3 regions of the Desulfovibrio inopinatus DSM 10711 genome follow, and region 2 is predicted to be linked to each of the others. Evidence: riboswitches for the same ligand, from Rfam matches in the RefSeq annotation. Region 2 holds a riboswitch; each other region holds the start of a gene.
The links. Region 2 has a riboswitch for cobalamin ahead of G451_RS0125620 (sirohydrochlorin cobaltochelatase). Riboswitches for the same ligand answer to the same signal wherever they lie in the genome.
Positions count from the first base shown of each region.

Region 1 (3,284 bases), on a different contig from region 2:
GATTTACCCAAAGCCGTTGTACAGGAATAACAGCGATTGCGCGTCGCAATAAGCCTTCCATTTCTGCAACGCCAGGGACACGAGGACTATGAATATCATAGACTCCAGGACCAATCTCATTGGGGTATTGAAATTCGCGAAACGCTTCGAGCAACTCCATACCACTTCGGCTCGCTTCAATACTGATAACATCAGCATCCATCTCAACAATTGCACCGAGAATTTCATTGAATTCTGCGTAGCACATGTGGGTGTGGATCTGCGTTCCATCGTCCACACCATTGGCTGCAAGGCGGAAGCAATCCACGGCCCACCGCAGATACTCCGCCTTGTCCTCATCGCGAAGCGGTAACCCCTCACGAAGAGCCGGCTCATCAATCTGAATGATATCAACTCCCGAACGTTCTAAATCATGCACTTCATCCCGAATAGCAAAGGCAATCTGAGTACATGTCATGCTTCTGGGCTGATCGTCGCGTACAAAACTCCAGCAAAGTATCGTCACCGGCCCCGTGAGCATCCCTTTCATGGGCTTTTGTGTCAGGGATCGAGCATATCGTGTCCATTCTACGGTCATGGGAGCAGGACGGCTCACATCACCAAAGATAACAGGTGGTTTCACACATCGACTTCCGTAACTCTGCACCCAGCCGTTCTTGGTAAAACAAAATCCATCCAATTGCTCACCGAAATACTCGACCATATCGTTGCGCTCCGGCTCTCCGTGAACCAACACGTCCAGGCCGATTTCTTCCTGCTTCTCAACGACATCTTTAATGAAGCCGCGCATTGTCTCCGTGTATTCCTCAACCGAAAGCGCTCCTTTCTTCCATTGGCTCCGCGTCGCCCGAATCTCTGTCGTTTGCGGAAAAGACCCGATGGTTGTCGTCGGGAGCAAGGGCAAACCATGGAGTGCACGCTGCACGGTCCGGCGTTGGTCGTAAGGGGTATGGCGACACAACATATCAGGCGTCATATTTTCCACTCGTTGACGAACAATATCGTTTCGAATGGAAGTCGAATTTCTCCGAGCTTCCCAAGCGTCGGCATTCTCCTTCAGTAACACGGGATCGCCATGGCCGCGTACTGCATCGGCAATCATCCGTACTTCCCGGCATTTTTGCAGTGCAAAAGCCATCCAATTTTTTACTTCAGCAGGTAAGGCCGTTTCTTCATCCAGATCCACCGGCGTGTGAAGCAAAGAGCACGATGGCGCAATCATAACCCGATCCAGTCCAACAACAGACACGGCAGTCTCACAAAGCGTTATCGCTTTCTGTGCATCAACCCGCCAAATATTGCGCCCATCGACAACGCCAAGCGAAAGGCACGTTTGAGGGGCAAGTTCGGGAAGCATGAATTCCAATTGTTCAGGCGCTCGTACGCAATCCAGATGGAGTGCATCAATTTCAAGTTGCGAAACAAACGATCGATTATGGGAAATAGCACCAAAATAGGTGGACAACATCACCTTGGCTGGACGTGCCTGCTGCAGGATGTTCATGTAGGCTTGACGAAATTGTGGAACCAATTCCTGGGGAAGGTTCAGGGCAAGCACCGGTTCATCGAGCTGTATCCACTCGCAGACAGAACTCAAACGATGAATGATCTCGGAATAGACGTCGAGCAGCCCGGGAAGCAGCGACATAGTGTCAAAAGGACTGCCTACGGCTTTGCCGAGTCGAAGAAAGGTAAACGGTCCAGGAAGAACCGCTTTGACGCGCTTGTGCTCAACCCGCGCTTCTTCAATTTCGTGGAAAAGCTTTTCGCAAGAGAGTGAGAAAATCTGATTTTGAGTAAATTCCGGGACAATATAGTGATAATTCGTATCAAACCACTTGGTCATTTCCATCGCGGTCATGCCACGTTCACTCTCTCCTCGAGCCATGGCAAAATACGTATCCAACTCCACCGATTCACCATTCCAACCATACCGTTCAGGAATGCACCCGACCATGGCGGCGGTATCCAGCATACTGTCATACAGAGAAAAGTCACCGACGGTGATGATGTCAATCCCCGCATCACGCTGTTCTTTCCAGTGCGTTATGCGAAGTTCTTTACATGTCGCTGTGAGATCTGCAGCAGTTCTCTCACCTCTCCAAAACGACTCCACAGCCTTCTTCAGTTCACGATGGCGTCCAATTCGCGGGAAGCCGAGCGTATGCGTCAGCATGCGTGACACTCCTTCAAATGCAAGGTTGAGTGTTTCACTCGGGCGCATCACGCAAACAAAAAACCCGTTTCCAGATAAAAGGAAACGGGCCGAAAAAGGATACACACCACGTCACAACAGTGTAACGCGAGGTACTCCGATTCCGGCCTTATTCGCGAGGCCCGAATGCATGCCTTGTCGGGGCGTCTTCCGGCTTCTGGGGGGAGACGAAATATTTCGTCTCAGCTCTGGAGGCAAATCCTTCCCGGAATGTATCCAGTGGTTTTGCCAAGCACCCTTATCCAGTTACGGCAGCGCGTCTGCGACGGATTTTCACCGTCTTCCGTTTCCCAACAGGCAAATATATACCAATGTATTGCGTCCCTCTAACGGACGCGGTGAAGGCTGTCAATTTGATCCTTCATCGAGAAGAATCAACGGTGGAGATTGTCTGGGGAAGACATGAACAACCGACAAGACAAGACTTCCCCTTCTTTCTCAACAGAGGCAACAGGTACAAAGCATCGGAGAGCTACACAGCACTTTCGATTTTATCGTTATGTTATATTTTACATTGCATTTCGATAATTTGGTAACCAAGAAGACGTCATACACGTTTGGCGTATCTTTGTGAGTTCGGCTTCATGCAAATCAACGCACAAAATGTGTGCGTGACGTGATGAATTGGCAAATTTCTTTTTAAAGGTAAAAACACCATCGCCGTTTGCTCCAGAAGGAGCACCTCCAAACCACACCTCTTTGTCTCCGAAAAAATGAATCGCTTGGTCGAATAATAAATATGTTCCGAAATCCTTCATAACGTGCTCATCCACTAAAAAACTATGCGCGTGCCAGCTTTGACCGCCAATGTCTGAGAAGAACAGGAAAACACCAGCAAGCGTTCCTGTATCGCGTCGTCGCAAAGCGAAACAAGCAGTACTTTCAGGATGATCACCAAAAGTTGTTATCAATCGCGCAAAATGATGCTCGTCGGGAGATGAGAACTCATGAATAGAACGAAGTTTTTTCAACCGAGATTGCCAGCTGAACATGACAAAATGTTCTGGAAGAAGCGTTTCGCGCTGAACAACGAATATCCGATCTGCATGTGTCAAACGACGACGAGTTC
Region 1 is NZ_AUBP01000002.1:97,128-100,411, reverse strand. Features, by position in the region: gene metE (5-methyltetrahydropteroyltriglutamate--homocysteine S-methyltransferase) at 1-2,176, opposite strand, end outside; cobalamin riboswitch at 2,339-2,558, opposite strand; gene G451_RS34010 (hypothetical protein) at 2,725-3,207, opposite strand.
Region 1: it holds a riboswitch for cobalamin, as region 2 does, so the genes downstream of both, metE (5-methyltetrahydropteroyltriglutamate--homocysteine S-methyltransferase) here and G451_RS0125620 (sirohydrochlorin cobaltochelatase) in region 2, are expected to answer to the same signal.

Region 2 (3,284 bases):
TTCTCGATCTCGGAGGTGCTGCGGACAGTGAGCGCATGAAGACCGCATTTCGACTCCTTTTTGACGATACCCAGGTCGAAGCCGTTTTTATCAATTTTTTCGGTGGAATTCTTTCCTGTGCAAGTGTTGCCTTTGCCATGACCGAGGCCCTTGAACAAAATGCTCCCCCGAAACCCCTCGTCGCCCGCTTGGCGGGGAATTCTGCCCAGGAAGGCCGTCAAATTCTTTCCTCTCTTCCCGGCGTTCTGCAAGCCAATGATACGGCCGAAGCCGTCAGGCTCCTGACAAAAGCCTTCGGTGCCAAACCATCACATGGATCAATTTCTGACTTCGCATTCAGCACCCCCAAAACGCTCCCCTTCCAAACGGCATCTGCGATGCCCAAATCGTTACCTCACCCCACAGGTCCAGCGCTCCCGAAAGCTGCCGAAACGAAAATTCTCATTCAAGGTATCACCGGACGCGTCGCCGGACACCATACCCGACTTATGCTTGATGCCGGTACCAATATTGTGGCTGGCGTCACGCCATTCAAAGGAGGAGCATCCGTTTGCGGCATCCCCGTCTATGACAGCGTTGCGCAAGCCGTCCATCACCATGGCGCAACGGTCAGCGTTATCTTTGTCCCGGCTGCATTTGCCCCGGACACGGTATTGGAAGCCGCCGATGCCGGTATTGAGACTGTTATTCTCATTACCGAAGGTATTCCTCAGTTACCGATGCTTGCACTCCTCTCCCGACTTGACCAAACCTCAACCCGTCTTATCGGCCCCAATACCCCCGGAATCATCGTTCCAGGAGCATTCAAAGCGGGGATTATGCCGACGGATCCATTCCGACCGGGACGCGTGGCGGTTCTCTCGCGAAGCGGAACGTTGACGTACGAAGCGGCCGCCCATCTCAGCAGCCGTGGGCTTGGACAATCCATTTGCATCGGAGTGGGGGGAGACCCGTTTATCGGATCCTCTTTTGCTGATCTCTTGCCACATCTTTTGGCCGATGACACGACGGATGCCATTCTCATGCTTGGTGAAGTTGGAGGCAAAGCCGAGGAGGAGGCTGGCCGTATTTATGCCGAATGCGGCGCGCCCAAACCCATGGCAGCCTTTATTGCCGGATTGAGCGCCCCTCCGGGAAAACGCCTCGGACACGCTGGAGCTATTATCGAATCCGCTGGCGATGCCCAGTCCAAAGTACGCAGTTTGCACGATGCCGGAATTCCCGTTTTCGACCAACTCGACAAGCTGGCCGACGCCCTCGCCACCACCATGGCACGATAAGGTTGGTTCCTTGCACGTCTTGACCGAAAGACACGCTGCACGATACAGAAAGCGCGGGTGCTCATCATGAGCTGAAAAGGGAATCCCGTGAAAATCGGGAGCGGACCCGCCGCCGTAAACTCCAATGTTGCCACGTTCCTTGTGTGTCACTGGGAAAACCTGGGAAGGCCGAACGTGGTGGAGTAAGCCGGAAGACCTGCCCGACGAATAAGGATATGGTGTGACGGCAACGGGCTTTTTGCCGATCATACGACCAGGGCAAAAAAACGTCTTGTCCTTCTTGAGGCATTGCCGATGGAAGGACTTTTTTATCGGCCCATCACAAAGCCCGCGACCTTTCCGAGGTATGCATGTTTCAACGTCTTTTCTCGACAATCATTCTACTGCTGATTCTTTGTGCTTTCCCAACAATGCAGGCCTATTGCGGCCATGATGGTCCTAAACAAGATAAACCGGGAATTCTTGTTGTCGCATTTGGTACCACGATGCCCACGGCAGAAAAAGCGCTTCAGCACATTGAAGGTGTCATCAAAAAAACCTTCCCCAACGTACCAGTGCGCATGGCCTATTCATCAAAAATCGTTCGGGCCAAAATCGCTCGGGAGCAACACCGGAATATCGCGTCACCAGCCGAAGCACTTGCACAGATGAAAGATGAAAATTTTACCCACGTCGCGGTCCAATCGCTTCACAGCATTCCAGGTGAGGAATATCATAACCTACTGAAAACAGCTTACGCTTTTCCAACGATGGGCAAGAGCATGCAACAGGTTGTCATGGGAATGCCCCTCATGGCGACATCCACCGATCTCGAAAAGGTCGCCGATGCGATCATGGCCTGTCTGCCCGCTGACCGAAAACCCAATGAAGCCATTGTCCTTATGGGACACGGAACACACCATCCAGCCGACGTCTATTATGCGGCTCTCCAGTATCATCTCGCCAAGCGAGACCCCAATATTTTTGTCGGAACGGTTGAAGGCTTCCCAACGCTCGACGACGTAATCGAAAAGCTCAAAAAAAATGGCCTGACCAAGGCCTGGCTCATGCCGTTAATGTCCGTGGCGGGTGATCATGCCAATAATGATATGGCCGGCGACGAGCCCGATTCATGGAAGTCCATTCTTGATAAAAACGGCATCACGAGTGTACCAGTGCTCACAGGGCTGGCAGACTATGACCAGCTGGTCGCCATATGGGTTGATCATCTCAAAACAGCCTATTCTCAACTCAATATCAAGTCTCACTAACATCGTCGGGGGGCGTACGCCCCCCGCTTATTCATGACACGCTCGTGTAAGCGTCTTTGTAATTATCGATACTATTGCAGAGCCTGCGCAACGGCTACAGCAACAGCCACAGTTGCCCCGACCATGGGATTGTTCCCCATACCGATCAGTCCCATCATTTCAACATGTGCCGGAACCGACGACGATCCCGCAAATTGGGCATCGCAATGCATTCGTCCCATCGTATCGGTCATACCGTACGATGCCGAGCCGGCTTTCATATTATCCGGGTGCAACGTACGTCCGGTGCCGCCTCCCGAAGCAACAGAAAAATACGGTTTTCCCTGACTGAGGCGTTCTTTTTTATAAATGGCGGCCACGGGATGTGTAAACCGCGTCGGATTGGTCGAGTTTCCCGTGATGGACGCATCCACACCTTCGTGATGATTGATGGCTACCCCTTCACGGACATCATCGGCTCCAAAACACCGCACATCACCACGATCACTCTGGGAGTAGCGAGTTTCAGAAACGATATTCAACTCTCCCGTTTCATAAACAAAACGGGTTTTGACGTGCGTAAATCCGTTGATTCGAGAAATGATATGAGCCGCGTCTTTCCCCAATCCATTGAGAATGACGCGCAAAGGTTGTGTTCGTGCTTTGTTGGCGAAATGCACAATACCCAAGGCACCTTCAGCCGCTGCAAACGATTCATGACCGGCAATAAACGCAAAGCACGCTGTCTCTTCCGACAGTAACATTGCCGCCAAAT
Region 2 is NZ_KE386882.1:79,543-82,826, forward strand. Features, by position in the region: gene sucD (succinate--CoA ligase subunit alpha) at 1-1,280, shown strand, start outside; cobalamin riboswitch at 1,319-1,498, shown strand; gene G451_RS0125620 (sirohydrochlorin cobaltochelatase) at 1,631-2,530, shown strand; gene G451_RS0125625 (GGGtGRT protein) at 2,602-3,284, opposite strand, start outside.

Region 3 (3,284 bases), on a different contig from region 2:
GAAAATACGAGACTGCCATACCATCACAAATCAGCACGGACGGAGAAAAGGGAGGACCGACTGGAACAATGAAAAACAGAGAATAAACGGATTGGAGTGAAAAAGCGACAAAAGAAGTAAGACAGTTACAACACCATAGCGCGATACTGGAGCAATTAAAATTCGTTCACATGCCTTCAAGCCAATAATCCTGGCAAGACAGATACATGGACATGGCGATCAACCATTCTGATGTCTCGTAACGTAAAACTCCAGGAGACGCCATGTCCATTCACCGTATAAAATGAAGTACTGTGCTCAAATCGATATCCGTTCTATTTCTTAGAATCACCTTGATCGAGAACCATGCGGTTCACCATGCCGCATTTGGGGCACCCTTTTCCAGGAGATTCTTCATCACAGGCGGAACAGTATATCGTAAAACATCCAATACATCTATAAAGAACGTCATTCGGTATTTCTTTTCCACAGTTAGGACATATACCGTTGTAGTTTGCCATTATTCATCTCTCCTTATTTACGTCTCTCGTTGAGTCTTTCATTGGCATTCAAACGATGTACGACATAGGATGCAAAATGATTTATGAATGGCACCCTTGCGCGAACATCTACGTTCATGCAGCCATAATCCTCTATTCTTCGAAACATATTACGCAGGGGAGTGCCCAAGAGGCCGTGGAGGTAATACGTGCTCAAGAGGGGGCTTATACATCATTGCATTTCCGAGATATCCTTGAAAGATGATCCCCTACACCCAAAAGCGCTGCCTGTATACGCCCATCTCCATCGTCTATCCTCAGAAAAACAATATTTTACATATATTTTGAGCAATTAGATTGTCACTCTCTCTCTTCGTTGCGTGTCAGACAAAATGAAGACCAATATATCAACGTGCAATTGAGCAATTCGGTCAAGCCCCCAACCTTGACAGCCCCCCAGGCACCGCATACATGGAGCCCATTCAGGGTGGCCCGATATCTGGGCAGAATAGGGAATCCCGTGCGAATCGGGAGCGGACCCGCCGCCGTGAGTTTCGCGTAGTTTGCGCAACCGCACTTTCATTGATGCCACTGAGATGATCGGGAAGGCGAATTTGCGGGAAATGAGCCGGAAGACCTGCCTTGAATGATTGTTGGCGTCGGCAACGAGGAATCTTGCCGGGCGCATGCATGCGGAGACGAAATACGGACGTCCCGAGAATCGATACATATCGGTCCGGGACGTTTTTTCATAGACGCACCATCCTGCCCGCACTTTTGCCCCTTGTTTTGCTATGCGACCTGGCTATGATCCATCGTGGTCTATTCGCGTGTTATCCACTCTTTTCCAAATGCCCTGCAATTCATGAATTCGGGGCCACTATCATGCCCATACGACACGTTGCCCTTTTCACCTGTTTCAGCGTCCTTTCGATCGCGTCCTTGCTTGCGGCCTGTACGCTGGGGCCAATGCCTGTACCCCTCGATCAGACGCTTGCCGTGCTCTGGTCGGGCATTTGGCCATTCTCCACTGGTGTCGTTGGAGATGACACCATTCGCACGGTAATTCTGGATATCCGGTTAAGCCGGGTACTGCTGTCGTTTCTTGTCGGCTCGGGCCTGGCTGTCTGCGGGGCGGCATTTCAGGGCGTGTTGCGGAATCCCCTTGCCGATCCCTTCACGCTGGGGGTGTCGAGCGGCGCGGCGTTCGGCGCATCGCTTGCGATGAGTCTCGGCATGGCTGGATCGACCGCCGTGTTCGGGATGACCGGCTTGCCTGTGGCCGGTTTGGCCGGAGCGTTGGCGGCGCTGTTTGCCGTCATGGCGCTGGCGAGATCGGCAGGTGGATTTCGTCGAGAAACCCTTGTGTTGTCCGGCATTGTCGTCGCCACGTTTCTGGCGGCACTGATTGCCCTCGTCAAAGCGCTGGATGAAGACGCGGTTGGCGCTATTGTCTTTTGGATTATGGGAAGCTTCCAAGGCCGCGGTTTTATGCATGTGTGGCTCTATCTCCCGTATGGCATTGTCGGAACGGCCATTTTGTTATTTTACAGCCGCGAACTCGACATGTTGAGCTTGGGCGATATCCAGGCCGAACAGCTCGGTGTAGCCGCAAAGAGAACGCGACTCATTGTCTTAACAGCCGGCAGCCTCATGGCAGGGGCGGCTGTAGCCGTTTCCGGTGTTATTGGATTTGTCGGCCTGGTGGTGCCTCACCTGGTACGTCGAATGGTCGGGGCAAGCCATCCTCGCTTGCTCATGGCATCGGCCTTTGCCGGAGGATTGCTGCTGCTGTGGTCCGATGTCATCGCGCGCCTCATCCTTCCCGGCGGTGAAGAATTGCCGGTGGGCGTTGTCACAGCTCTGGTCGGGGGGCCATTCTTCTGCCTTGTCTTGCGTCAAAGCCGACGGGAGCATGCATGATCGAAGCGCACGACCTCGACTGCGGTCACGGTTGCACCACCATCCTCCAGCATGTCTCGTTGCAGATTCAAGCAGGGGAGATGGTTGGCGTGCTCGGTCCGAATGGATCAGGGAAAACGACATTGCTGCTTACACTTTGCGGTGTCTTGCCACCACTTCGCGGAACGGTCCACGTGGATGGACACAATCTTGCCGGAATGTCTTCAAAACGTCGGGCAGCGAAAAGCGCCAGCGTTCCGCAGCGGCTCGATGCCGTGTTTGATATGGATGTGACAAGCCTCGTCCTCATGGGACGATATCCCTATCTTTCTTTACTCGGCAACTATGGTCCGGACGATGTCCGAGCCGCCGAAACCGCCATGCAGGAAACCGGAGCATGGCCCTTACGACATAAAAACGCCCGAGCACTCTCGGGAGGCGAACTCCAACGTGTGTTGATTGCCCGAGCATTAGCCCAAAGTACGGGAGCACTGTTTCTCGATGAAGCCTCGTCCGGTCTTGATATTGGTCGCAAAATTGAGATTCATGACCTGCTTCTTGCCAAAAGCCGAGGCGGCATGGCGATTGTTTCAGCCATCCATGATTTGAATCTTGCCGCCCAATATTGTTCCCGACTTATTTTTCTCCAACACGGCCGCATCATTCTCGATGGACCGACAACTGACGTCTTCACGCAAGACAATCTCAGACAAATCTATGAAACACCACTTACGGTCTTTCCCCATCCCGTCACGGGCGCCCCGCAATGCTTACCGATTCCCGGTTCTCATCGCACTGTGTCTGAGCCAGATGATGTTATGCACCCAGGCTGCGACGGTCTGGGCTGAACCGATTGTTTTCACCGACGACCTCGGTCGCAACGTCCAGCTTGAGGCCCCGGCA
Region 3 is NZ_AUBP01000007.1:180,602-183,885, reverse strand. Features, by position in the region: cobalamin riboswitch at 948-1,138, shown strand; gene G451_RS0108295 (FecCD family ABC transporter permease) at 1,365-2,402, shown strand; gene G451_RS28390 (ABC transporter ATP-binding protein) at 2,399-3,229, shown strand; gene G451_RS0108285 (ABC transporter substrate-binding protein) at 3,192-3,284, shown strand, end outside.
Region 3: it holds a riboswitch for cobalamin, as region 2 does, so the genes downstream of both, G451_RS0108295 (FecCD family ABC transporter permease) here and G451_RS0125620 (sirohydrochlorin cobaltochelatase) in region 2, are expected to answer to the same signal.